Regions from separate parts of the Nocardioides sp. P86 genome, predicted to be linked through region 1. Evidence: predicted binding sites of a transcription regulator. Region 1 holds the regulator's gene; the other holds the start of a gene.
The links. Region 1 encodes HrcA, which represses chaperone genes, less so after heat shock. Its sites were predicted from a motif close to TTGGCACTCGNNNNNNNCGAGTGCCAA; they were not measured.
Positions count from the first base shown of each region.

Region 2: the regulator HrcA is predicted to act here: its motif matches at 2,032-2,058, upstream of groES (co-chaperone GroES).

Region 1 is NZ_JAMAYE010000002.1:502,013-508,565, forward strand. Features, by position in the region: gene M3673_RS09935 (Gmad2 immunoglobulin-like domain-containing protein) at 1-549, shown strand, start outside; gene M3673_RS09940 (16S rRNA (uracil(1498)-N(3))-methyltransferase) at 808-1,548, opposite strand; gene dnaJ (molecular chaperone DnaJ) at 1,556-2,737, opposite strand; gene hrcA (heat-inducible transcriptional repressor HrcA) at 2,888-3,919, opposite strand; gene M3673_RS09955 (hypothetical protein) at 4,195-4,920, shown strand; gene M3673_RS09960 (MBL fold metallo-hydrolase) at 5,385-6,245, shown strand; gene M3673_RS09965 (hypothetical protein) at 6,323-6,520, shown strand.
Region 2 is NZ_JAMAYE010000002.1:973,822-980,374, reverse strand. Features, by position in the region: gene M3673_RS12045 (cobalamin-dependent protein) at 1-785, shown strand, start outside; gene M3673_RS12040 (methyltransferase domain-containing protein) at 782-1,975, opposite strand; gene groES (co-chaperone GroES) at 2,199-2,492, shown strand; gene groL (chaperonin GroEL) at 2,637-4,262, shown strand; gene M3673_RS12025 (hypothetical protein) at 4,358-5,908, opposite strand; gene M3673_RS12020 (GNAT family N-acetyltransferase) at 6,053-6,553, shown strand, end outside.

The DNA of each region.
Region 1 (6,553 bases):
ACCTTCTCCTCCGTCTCGTACGACGGCGACGCCTTCGTGGTCTCCCTGCCCGACGCCTCGTGGGCCGAGCGCGGCGGCCTGTCGGCGCGCGAGGCCCGCCTCGCGGTGCAGCAGGTGGTCTACACGCTGCAGGGGGTGCAGCAGGAGCGGGCGCCGCTGCGCGCGGAGCTCGACGGCGAGCCCTCGACGCTCTTCGGGGTCGACACCTCCGCGGGCGTGAAGCAGGCGCCGCAGCTCTCGGTGCTGGGCCTGGTCAACGTCACGGCGCCCGAGCAGGGCGCGACCCTGTCGGGCCCGGTCACGGCCTCGGGCCTGGCCAGCTCCTTCGAGGCGACCGTGCCGTGGGAGGTGCGCGACGCCTCCGGCGAGGTCGTCCTCGACGGGTTCGCCACCGCCGACGGCTTCATGGGCCGGCTCTTCCCGTGGACGACCGAGGTCGACCTGTCCTCGCTGGAGCCCGGCGACTACACCTTCGTCGCGTCGACCGACGACGCCGGCGGCGAGGGCCCCGGCCCCACCGAGGACTCCAAGGACTTCACCGTCGGCTGACCAATCCACCGGCAGCACGACTCCGAAGCACCAGGGCAGACGCTCCGGCCTCGTGGCGTGGGGGCCTTTTCCGGGTCCGGACCGTCTGCGGCGCTCGACCCCGGCCTCACACATCGAGGCCGGGGTCGAGCCGTCTCCGGAGCCCGCGCCGGGACAGAACCGGGGGAAGTCCGCCCAGGGCGGCGGAGACGACGGCGACGGTACCCCGCCGACAGCGCGAGTACCCAACTTGACGTCGGCCCCGCGAGGTGGTGGGGCTCAGTCCCAGCGAGGCGTGGCCGCCAGCAGTGCCGCGACCGCGGCGAGCCCCGCGGTCGACGTGCGCAGCACCTCGGCGCCCAGGCGCACCGAGCGGGCGCCGGCCGCGACGAGGGCCGCGACCTCCTCCTCGGTCAGGCCGCCCTCGGGGCCGACGACCACGACGAGGCGACCGGAGACCGGCACGCTCAGCGCCGAGAGCGCCTCGGTGGCCTCCTCGTGCAGCACCACGGCCAGGTCGGCCGCCGCGACCAGGGCGCAGACGTCCTCGGTGCGCGCGAGCGGGGCGACCTGCGGGTGCCAGGGACGGCGCGCCTGCTTGGCGGCCTCCCGGGCCGTGGCCCGCCAGCGCGCCAGCGACCGCTCGGCCCGCTCGCCCTTCCACACCGCGACCGACCGCGCCGCGGCCCAGGGCACCACCTCCGCGACGCCGACCTCGGTCAGCACCTCCACGGCCAGCTCGCCCCGGTCGCCCTTGGGCAGGGCCTGCACCACCGTGACCGACGGCGCGGGCTCGGGGTGGTCGGCCACCTCCTCCACGACGGCCTCCAGCGACCGCTTGGCCGTGGCCGTCACGGCGGCCACGACACTGCGTCCGCGGCCGTCGGTCAGCACCAGACGCTCACCGACACGCATCCGGCGTGCGGCGACGGCGTGGTGGGCCTCGTCGCCCTCGAGCGCGACGGGCGCCCCCACCCGGGCGTGGGCGAGGGTCTCGACGAGGTGCACCGGCAGCGTCACGACCGGCTCAGTGCGGGTTGAAGGCGTCGCGCAGGCGGCCGAAGACCGACTTGGTGCCGGGGCGCACCGACCCCGTGGGGGCCTCCTCGCCCCGCAGCGCGGCGAGCTCGCGCAGCAGCTCCTCCTGCCGCGCGTCGAGGCGACCGGGGGTCTCGACCGCGATGGTGACGACGAGGTCGCCCCGGCCGCCCCGCAGTCCGGGCACGCCGCGGCCGCGCAGCACCTGCTCGGTGCCCGACTGGGTGCCGGGGCGGACCTCGATCTCGAAGCTGGTCTCCAGCTCGGTGGGCTCGTCAGGGTCGGCCACGACGTCGGCCTCCAGGGTCGGCAGCGTGATCGTGGTGCCGAGCGCGGCCGCCGTCATCGGCACCGTGACGGTGCACTGGAGGTCGTTGCCGTGGCGGCGGAACGTCGGGTGCTCGGCCACGTGGATCTCGACGTAGAGGTCACCGGCGGGGCCGCCGCCCGGCCCGACCTCGCCCTGCTCGGTCAGCTGCACGCGGGTGCCGGTGTCGACGCCCGCGGGGATCTTGACCGTCAGCGAGCGACGCGAGCGCACCCGGCCGTCGCCGGAGCACTCCCGGCACGGGTCGGGGATGATCGTGCCGAAGCCGCGGCAGGCCGCGCAGGGGCGCAGCGTGCGGATCTCGCCGAGGAACGACCGCTGCACCTGGGCGACCTCGCCCTGGCCCCGGCAGGTCTCGCACGGCACCGGCTGGCTGCCCGGTGCGGCGCCGTCGCCGTGGCAGGTCGAGCACAGCACCGCGGTGTCGACCTTGATCTCGCGGGTGACGCCGAAGGCGGCGTCGGCGAGGTCGACCTCGAGGCGGATCAGCGCGTCCTGCCCCCGACGAACGCGCGGGCGCGGACCACGGCCCTGGCCACCGCCCTGACCGCCGCCTCCGAAGAACGCGTCCATGATGTCGGTGAAGGAAAACCCGGCACCCTGCCCGAAGCCGGCCTGCCCGCCCCCACCGAAGGGGTCTGCGCCGCGGTCGTAGGAGGAGCGCTTCTGCGGGTCGGAGAGCACCTCGTAGGCCATCGAGACCTGCTTGAACTTCTCCTGCGACTCGGGGTCGGGGTTGACGTCGGGGTGCAGCTGGCGCGCCAGTCGGCGGTAGGCCTTCTTGATCGCGTCGCCGTCCGCGTCGCGGGCGACCCCGAGGAGGTCGTACAGGTCCTGGCTCACTGATGGTCCTTCGTCGTCGTCCGGGTGGTGCGTGCTGGTCGTACGTCGTGCTCTGGCGTGCTGGTCTGGCGTGCTGGTCTGGTGGGGCGCGGGCGCTCGGGGGCGCCCGGGTGCGGAACGGGCCCGCGGGCCGGGCCGGTGAGGGCGTGCTCAGGCCTCGTCGAGGATGCGGGAGACGTAGCGGGCGACCGCGCGCACCGCGGCCATCGTGCCCGGGTAGTCCATGCGGGTGGGACCCACGATGCCGAGCGTGGCCAGCGACTCCTCGCGGGGGCCGTAGCCGGTGGAGACGACGCTGGTCGAGGACAGCTCCTCGTAGGGGCCCTCGGCGCCGATGCGCACCGTGACGAGGCCGCCGGTGCCCGACTCCCCCAGCAGCTTGAGCAGCACGACGTGCTCCTCGAGGGCCTCGAGCAGCGGTCGCACGGCCGAGTCGAAGCTGTCGCCGTACCTCGCGAGGTTCGCTGCGCCGCCGACGGCGACGCGGGCGTCGTTGCGGTGGTCGCTCATCGAGTCCACGAGCACCTCGACCACCTGCACGGTGGCTGCGCTCGGGCCCCGGCCGTCGGGCTCGCCGGCCTCGCCCAGGGCGCGCAGGGCCACGAGGGCCTCGGCGATGGTGGCGCCGGTGACGGTGCGCAGCACCAGCGAGCGCAGCTCGGCCAGCTCCTCGTCGGCGAGCTCCCCCTCGAGCTCGACCACGCGCTGCTCGACGCGCCCGGTGCTGAGGATCAGCACGACGAGCAGCCGGTGGGCGCCCAGGGAGACCAGCTCGACGTGGCGCACGGTGGAGCGCGACAGCGTGGGGTACTGCACCACGGCCACCTGACGGGTCAGCTGGGAGAGCAGCCGCACGCTGCGCTGCACGACGTCGTCGAGGTCGACGGCGCCGTCGAGGAAGGTGGAGATCGCCCGCCGCTCGGCGGTGCTCATGGGCTTGACCGTGGTGAGCCGGTCGACGAAGAGCCGGTAGCCCTTGTCGGTCGGCACGCGGCCGGCGCTGGTGTGGGGCTGCGTGATGTAGCCCTCGTCCTCCAGCACGGCCATGTCGTTGCGCACGGTGGCTGAGGAGACGCCCAGCCCGTGCCGCTCGACGAGCGCCTTGGAGCCGACGGGCTCGTCGGTGGCGACGTAGTCCTCCACGATGGCTCGCAGCACGGCGAGCCTGCGGTCCTCCTGCATCCCGCCTCCTCCCGCCGGCCCGGTCCGGGGCCCCTGGCACCCGGCCGCGCTCGATTGGCACTCGATTCCGTGGAGTGCCAACTCTACAAGGTCGGGCCCCTCACGGCAGCCCGGGCGTGGCCCGCGTCGGGCCGCCGGGCGTCCGTGCTCCGGCGCGTGTGGCGGACCCGACTCGGAGAGCCCCTCCCCCGGAGGACGCGGGTAGGTTAGGCTCACCTAACTACGACCACCCGTCACGGCGTCCGCCCCAGGACCGCCCGCCGATCGGAGGCAGCATGACCGCCGAGAGCTCGACCCGTCCCCTCCACGACCCCTTCCTGGTCGCGGCCGAGGCGCGCGCGGTGCTGTCGTGCGCCACCGACGCCGGTCTTGTCGTCGAGGGCGCCCCCGACGTGCTGCGCGACGACACCCTGGGCATGGCCGAGCGCGACGGCGTGCCGACCTTCACCTGCTCCCCCGACGGCGACCTCGCCCTGGCCGCCGCCCGTGGCGCCGGGGCCGTGCTCACCGTCGACAGCGCCCTCGCCGGCCCCGCCGGCGCGCGCCCGCCCTCGGTGACGGTCTCGGGCCGCCTCGCCCTGGCCGGCCTCGAGGCCTGCCCCTGCTGCGAGGACGAGCGACAGGTCGTGCGCCTGGTGCCCGAGCAGGTCGCCCTCCAGCTCACCGGCCCCGACGGCGCCGGCACCTCGCTGGCCGTGCCGGTCGAGGAGTACGCCGCGCCCGCCCACGCGCTCAACCGCGGCTACCTGCAGCGCTGCGTGGAGCACGCGGGCCGCTGCCACCCCGAGGAGCTGCGCGCCTCGGTCGCCCTCGCCGCCGGGGTGCCCGTCGAGCGCCTCATCGCCGCCGAGCTGGCCGACCTCACCGCCGGCGGGGTCGACGTGCGCTGGATCGACGACGCCGGCGCCCACGTCACCCGCCTGGTCTTCCCCCGCGCCGCGCGCTCGCCCGTGGAGCTGGCCGCGATGCTGCGGCGCGAGCTCGGCGCCGGCATCTGCTGACCCCGCCGACCCTCGCGCGGTCGGGATCGCCCGGTCGGAGCGGACAGCCGGGGTCCTGAGCCGCCGAACCAGCGCCATTGCGTGGCGGCCACGCCTCGGGGCCCACCGGTCTGCGCGGTCCGCGACCACCCCGACGGCCCCACCCTGCTGAACCAGCGCAATTGCGCAGCGCTCACGCCTCCACGCCCACCGGTTTGCGCGATCCGACACCACCCCGACGGCCCCAGGCTGCTCAACCAGCGCAATTGCGCAGCGCGCACCCCTCGACGCCCACCGGTCTGAGTCATCCGCGACCACCCCGACGGCCCCAGCCTGCTCAACCAGCGCAATTGCGCAGCGCGCACCCCTCGACGCCCACCGGTCTGCGTGATCCGCGACCACCCCGACGGCCCCAGCCTGCTCAACCAGCGCGATTGCGCGGCGCGCTCCGCTCCCCGCGCCCCGCGCCCGGCTAGGTTGAGCCGATGGGCTTCGAGGAGATCGCCGACCGCGTCTGGGTCTCACGGCGCGCGTGGTGCGACGTCAACGTCACGGTGGTGCGCGGTGAGCGCGGCCTGGTGGTGGTCGACACGCACGGGTCGCTGGCCTCGGGCCGCGCGCTGGTCGACGAAGTCCGTGCGCTCGGCCGGGGCGAGGTGGTGGCCGTCGTGACCACCCACGACCACTACGACCACGCCTTCGGCACCGGGGCGTTCCTCGAGGCCTGGGGCCCCCTGCCCGTGCACGCCCACGAGACGGCCGCCGCTCTGCTCACCGAGACCGCCCGGCGCGGCACGGGCGACTACCGCGGCGAGCACGCCGAGGAGGTCCACGCGACCGAGGTGGTCGTGCCCGACCACGTGTTCTCCTCCGCCGCGGTGCTGGACCTGGGCGACCGCGCCCTCGAGCTGGTCCACCCCGGGCGCGGTCACACCGCGGGCGACCTCGTGGTGCGGGTGCCCGACGCCGACGTGCTGCTGGCCGGCGACCTCGTCGAGGAGGCGCCGCCCGCCGGTGCCGGGGACGATGCGGTGCCGGCGTACGGCGCCGACTCGTTCCCGCTGGAGTGGCCCTGGAGCCTCGACGTCGTGCTGTCGCTGACCACCGCTCGCTCGGTGGTCGTGCCCGGCCACGGGTCGCCGGTCGACCGCGACTTCGTCGAGGTCCAGCGCAACGAGATCGGGCTGGTGGCCACCGAGATCCGCGACCTGGTGGCCCGCGGCGTGCCCGAGGCCGAGGCCCTGGCCACGGGGTCGTGGCCCTACCCCGCCGCGACCCTCGCCGACGCGGTCGCCCGCGGCTACTCCCAGCTGCCGCGCACCCCGCGCTGGCTCCCCCTCGTCTGACCCGCTCCCCGGTCCCAACCCGTCACCACCCCGCCGGGCGGTCGACCGCCCGCCCGCCCGCGCACTAGCGTCGCCCCATGAGCGAGACCCCCGACGAGCCCACGACCGGCATCTCCGACGACCAGCTGCCCGAGGACCTCGTGCCCGGCGACGACAACCCCCTCGCGGAGGGCCTGCCCGCCGGCGAGGACGCCGGCGACCTCCTCCACGACGGTAAGCCGGCCGCGGAGTCCGACGGCGGCGACGACGGTGAGGAACCCGACACCCAGCACTGACCGGCGCGCCGGGCCGGCTCGCGGCGGCGGGCG
Region 2 (6,553 bases), 470 kb from region 1:
AGGTCGACGCCTCGGCGCCGCTGGTGATCGTCTCCTGCCTCGAGCACGAGCGCCACGCGCTCCCGGCGCTGATCGTGGCCGAGTCGCTGCTGCTCGCGGGCTACCGCGTCACCTACGTCGGCGGTGACCCCGAGCCCGCCGGGCTCCTGCACGACATCCTCAGCCTCAAGCCCCGGGCGGTGCTCTTCAGCGCCTCGCTCACCTCCTCGCTGGCCGGGCAGAAGTCGCTCTTCAGCTCCATCCGGGCCATCGGCATCCCCGTGGTGGTGGGCGGCCAGGCCTTCGGGGGCGACGAGACCCGCGCCCTCGCGCTGGGCGCGACCGCCTACGCCGCCACCCCGGGCGAGGCGGCGCGGGTCATCGACGCCCTCCCGCCGCGCGTGCCGCAGACGGGCCCCGCCGAGGCCGGGCCCGCCGACGTGGAGGCGGCCTGGATCGCCGACTACCACCACGAGATCGCGCCCTACGTCGTGCGCGCGATCGCCGCCCGCCACGACGTCGCGGTCGGGGCGCCCTCCAGCGCCCCCGACTGGTGGACCGACTTCCCGGGCTACGTCGACCACGTCCTCGGCTGCCTCGCCGCCGCCCTCGTGGTCGGCGACGAGACGATCATGATCGAGGTGCGCGACTGGCTCGAGCGCGTGCTCGAGGCCCGCCACGCCCCCGACGGCCTGGTCGCCGAGGTGTGGGGCCTGCTGGCCGAGCCGCTGCGCGGCCACCCCCTGGCGCGGGTCCACCTGGCCGGGGCGGCGCCGGGGCACGTCCCGGGGCAGGTGCCGGGCTAGAGGGGGCGCACCAGCAGGGCGGTGCCCTCGCCGGCCACACGGGTCATCACCAGGGTGGCCTCGCCGTCACCCTGCAGCGCGAGCCGCTTGCGCAGCTGCTCGGGCACCACGTCGACGCCGCGCTTCTTGATGGTCAGCCGGCCCACGCCCCGCTCGCGCAGCGCCGCGCGCAGCTGCTTCTCGCGGTAGGGCAGCTCCTCGACCACCTCGTAGCCGCGCGCGAACGGCGTACGGGTCGCGGAGTCGGAGGTGAGGTAGGCGATGTGGGGGTCGAGCAGGCCCGCGTCGTCACCGGCGTGCGCCGCGGCGACGGCGGTGACCAGCCCGGCGCGCACGACGGCGCCGTCGGGCTCGTAGAGGTAGGCCCCCAGGGACCGCACCGGAGCCCCGGGGTCGTCCTCGTCGGTGAGCGTGGCCAGGCCGCCGTCGCCGATGACGGTGGCCCGGCGGCGGGTGGTGGCCAGCCGGCCCGCCCACAGGGCGGCCTCCTTGACCTCCCCGTGGTCGCTGACCCACTCGGCCTCGACGCCCTCGGGCACGAGGTCGTGGGGGATCCCGGGCGCGACCTTGACGCACGCGTCGCGGCGCAGGAGGCCCTCGACGAACGACCAGGGCGGCGTCCAGTCGTCGACGTCGAAGGCGCGACCCCGTGCGGTGCGCCGCGCCGGGTCGGCGAAGGCGACGTCGAAGGGGGAGGTGTCGACCGTGGTGGCGTCGGCGACGACGGTCGCGCCGTCGAGGCCCAGCGCGGCCAGGTTGGCCCGCGCGACCTCGACCCGCACCGGGTCGAGGTCGACCCCCGCGCACACGATGCCGGCCCGGGCACCCGCCATCAGGTCCCCGCCGATGCCGCAGCCCAGGTCGACCAGCGAGATCGCCTCGAAGGCGCGCAGCCGGGCCGCGCGGTGGTCGGCGACGGCGCGACGGGTCGCCTGCTCCAGGCCGTCGGGGGTGAAGTAGAGCAGCCGGGCCTCCTCACCCAGCTTGGCCTCGGCGCGGCGGCGCAGCGTGGCCTGGGTGAGCGCCGCGGCGACGTGGGCGGGGTCGGTCCCGGGGTGGCGCCGGCGCAGCGAGGCCGAGACCCGCAGCGGGTCCGGCGTCGCGGGCTCGGCCGCGAGGACGGCGACCGCCTCGGCGAGCAGGGCCTGGCCGTCGTCGGTGAGCAGCCACCGCAGGTCGTCGAGGTCCATGGCCGCGATCCTGTCAGGCCGTCCGGGTGCCGGCGCAGCCGCGGGGGACCCCGGCCCTGGCACTCAGGGTGAGCGAGTGCTAGTTTCAGGGTTGGCACTCTCCCCGTGAGTGTGCCAGCCACCCGCAGCGCAGCGCGACCCCCGCGACGGCGTGCCACGCGAGCGGTGGACCCAGACGTGCACCACCCGCCATCAAGTAGTGACGAAAGTGGAGGTCGACATCGTGTCGGTCAACATCAAGCCCCTCGAGGACCGCATCGTCGTCAAGACGCTCGAGGCCGAGCAGACCACGGCTTCCGGCCTGGTCATCCCGGACACCGCCAAGGAGAAGCCCCAGGAGGGCGAGGTCGTCTCGATCGGCCCCGGCCGCATCGACGACAAGGGCAACCGCGTCCCGCTCGACGTCGCCGTCGGCGACAAGGTCATCTACAGCAAGTACGGCGGCACCGAGGTCAAGTACGCCGGCGAGGAGTACCTCATCCTTTCCGCCCGCGACGTCCTCGCCGTCGTCTCCTGACGCACCTGGCATCCCGGCTGGCAGCGTTGCCGCCGCTCGACGACCCGCTTCGCTCCAAGGTCGTCGTCGCGGCGGCGCCTCGCCAGCCGGGCGCCAGGCACGTCAGGCCAGTGCTTGAAAGCCTCGTGCTTCTAAGGAGAACGCATGCCCAAGATTCTTGAGTTCGACGAGAGCGCCCGCCGCGCCCTCGAGCGGGGCGTCGACGCCCTCGCCAACGCCGTCAAGGTGACCCTCGGCCCCAAGGGCCGATACGTCGTCCTCGACAAGAAGTGGGGCGCGCCGACCATCACCAACGACGGTGTGACCGTCGCCCGTGAGATCGAGCTCGACGACCCCTTCGAGAACCTCGGCGCGCAGCTGACGAAGGAGGTCGCCACCAAGACCAACGACGTCGCCGGTGACGGCACCACCACTGCCACCGTGCTCGCCCAGGCCATGGTCCACGAGGGCCTGCGGGCCGTCGCGGCCGGCGCCAACCCGATGGGCCTGAAGCGGGGCATGGACCTCGCCGCGGCCGCCGTCGGCGACGCCCTGCGCGACGCCGCCCGCGAGGTCGACTCGGTCGAGGACATGGCCTCCGTGGCCACGATCTCGAGCCGTGACAAGGTCATCGGCGACCTGCTCTCGCAGGCCTTCGACAAGGTCGGCAAGGACGGTGTCATCACCGTCGAGGAGTCCAACTCCATGGGCACCGAGCTCGACTTCACCGAGGGCATGCAGTTCGACAAGGGCTACCTGTCGCAGTACTTCGTCAGCGACCCCGAGCGCATGGAGGCCGTCCTCGACGACCCCTACATCCTCCTGCACCAGGGCAAGATCTCGGCGATCGCCGAGCTCCTGCCGCTGCTGGAGAAGGTCATCGCCGCCGGCAAGCCGCTCTTCATCCTCGCCGAGGACGTCGAGGGCGAGGCCCTCTCGACCCTGGTCGTGAACAAGATCCGCGGCACCTTCAACGCCGTCGCGGTGAAGAGCCCCGCCTTCGGTGACCGCCGCAAGGCGATGATGCAGGACATCGCGACGCTGACCGGTGGCGAGATCGTCGCCCCCGAGGTCGGGCTCAAGCTCGACCAGGTCGGCCTCGAGGTGCTGGGCCAGGCCCGCCGCATCGTGGTCACCAAGGACAACACCACCATCGTCGACGGCGCCGGCGACGCCGCCGCCGTCGAGGGCCGCGTCAACCAGATCAAGGCCGAGATCGAGAACACCGACTCCGACTGGGACCGCGAGAAGCTCCAGGAGCGCCTCGCCAAGCTGGCCGGCGGTGTCTGCGTGATCAAGGTCGGCGCCGCCACCGAGGTGGAGCTGAAGGAGAAGAAGCACCGCATCGAGGACGCCGTCTCCGCGACGCGCGCCGCGATCGAGGAGGGCATCGTCGCCGGTGGCGGCTCGGCCCTCATCCACGCGGTGTCCGTGCTCGAGGGCGACCTCGGTCTCACCGGCGACGAGGCCGTCGGCGTGCGCATCGTGCGCAAGTCGGCCGACGAGCCGCTGCGCTGGATCGCCGAGAACGGTGGCGTCAACGGCTACGTCGTCACCACCAAGGTCCGCGAGATGGGCGTCGGCAACGGCTACAACGCCGCCACCGACACCTACGGCGACCTGGTCGCCCAGGGCGTGCTCGACCCGGTCAAGGTGACCCGCTCCGCGCTGGTCAACGCCACCTCGATCGCGGCGATGCTGCTGACGACCGAGACGCTCATCGTCGAGAAGCCCGAGGAGGAGGACGACGCCCCCGCGGGCGGCGGCCACGGTCACGGGCACGGCCACTGAGCCGCTAGGCACCACCTGATCCACCGGCGGCGCCGGGTCCCTCACGGGGCCCGGCGCCGTCGTCGTCGGTGCCGGTCAGCAGGGTCGGGGTCGGGTCAGCCGCAGTCGGGCGTGACCGCCGGGCGCTCGACGCCGCGGAGCAGCCACACGGTCCGACCCGTGTCGCCGCAGCCCGCACCGTGCGCGACGTACTCGCTCCCGACGAGGTCGGCCAGCGCCGCACCGCCGGCCGGGCTCCAGGTGGTGAAGTCGACCCACTCCACGATCCACGTCGGACGCTCCGGTCCGGCGACCACCGCGGCGAGCTCGGCGAGGTCGGGGTCGAGAGTGCGCATCGGCAGGCTCCACAGGTGCTCGTACGGCGAGGCCATGCTGCTCGCCAGCTGGAGGTCGGCACGCCCCCCGAAGACGACCATCGTGTCGCCGGGCGCGGCGGCCCGCCCGACGGCCTGCCCGGTGCGCACCTCGTCGAACTCCTGCAGCCCGCTGGCCTGGATCACGACCCACCCCAGCAGGCAGACGACGGTGGAGGCGGCCGCGCCGAGGATGACCGCCCGCATGCGCAGGCCGCGCCGCGACCCGTGGCGCACCAGCAGGGCGGCGCACAGCGCGGTGGCCGGGAGCAGGGCCAGCAGGTAGTCGCGCCAGAAGCTGCCGCCGAGCACCAGCGCGGTGAGGTCGAAGAGGACCAGGGTGGCGGTCGCGGCGGTGAGGGCGGGGTCGCCGGCCCACTCGCCGCGCACGTGCACCACGAAGCCGGCGACGATGAGCAGCATCCCGGCTCCGACGGCGCTGAGCACGAGGGTGGCCAGCCGCGTCGCGGGCTCGCCGGTGGCCTCGCCGGCCAGCGCCGCGGCGGCGTCGGAGCGGAAGCCGTAGACGGCGTACCAGAGCACGTCGAGGCGCACGCCCTGCGACCACGCCCACGCCACCGTGGCGGCCACGGGGGTGGCGGCGCCGGCGAGCCCGGCGAGTGCGAGGCGGGCGAAGGTGCCGGGGGCGACGGCCCGGGTGAGCAGGGAGGCGAGGAGGAGCGCGCCGGCGAAGGCCAGGCCGCCGGCGAGGTTCTGCTTGAAGCCGACCGCGGTGCAGGCGAGCACACCGGCGAGGAAGGCCAGGGTGGCGGAGTCGCGCCGCAGGGCGAGCAGCGAGAGCCAGCAGCCCGCCATCACGAAGGGCACGCCGAGGAGCTCGCCCTTGACCGCGACGGCGTCGATGAGCGTGTTGGCGCTCATCGCGGCCACCGCGACCGCCACCCACCCGGCGGCGCGCTCCCCGGCCACGAGCCGGGCGGTGCGGGCCGCGGCCACCACCAGCAGGGCGGCGGCCAGCGCGCCCAGCACCCGGATGAACAGCGGCCCCCCGAGGAGGTCGGAGAGCCGGAAGACCTCGATGAGCAGCGGGGGCCGGTCGACGAAGTAGCGTCCGTAGACGCTGTCGGGGGAGGGGTCCCAGGAGCGGGCGACCAGCAGGAAGCCGGCCTCGTCGGCACGCACGGGCCGCGAGAGACCGGGCAGGCGCAGCAGCACCACGAGCACGGCCGCCAGCGGCACCGTCCAGCGTGACTCGACCGCCGCGCCCACGCGGTGCACCACGCGGTGCACCACCGACGACGGCGGCAGCGCGCGCGCAGGTGCCGTCGTCATGGGCGACAGCCTCTCAGGCCGGGGGCCGCCCACGTCGCACCGCAACGCTGCGAGCAGCCGTTGCACGCCCGAAACATCCCCGATCCCTCCCGGCAACGCGCGGCGGCGAGCGTGGGCGACATGCTGTGGAGAGTGCGCACGACCATGCCCGACCGTCCCGGCGGTCTCGCCCGTCTGGCCCAGCGCTGCGGCGAGGCGGGGGTCAACATCCTGGGTCTGCAGATCTTCCCGGGCGCCGACGCCGTGACCGACGAGCTCGTGATGCGCACCCCCGAGGGCTGGGACGTCCACGACCTCGCGCTGCTGGTCGAGGGGTCGGGGTGGACCTACGTGTCGGCGACCCCGTGCTCGGCGGCCGCCCTCTCCGACCAGCCGACCCGCTACGTCCAGGCGGCGCGCACGATCCTGGCCCGCCCGACCTCCTTCCCCGAGGTGGTCGCCGGGCTCTTCGACGCCGAGTCCGACCCCGCGCCGGGTGAGGGTCCGCCGCAGGACTCGCTGGAGCTGACGGTCGGTGACGTGCAGGTGCAGGTGCGCCGGGCGGCGCCCTTCACCGAGACCGAGCGCGCCCGCGGCGCGGCCATGGCCGACCTGGTCAGCGACGTGCTCCAGCGCAGCCGCGAGTCGGCGGCGATCGGCACGACC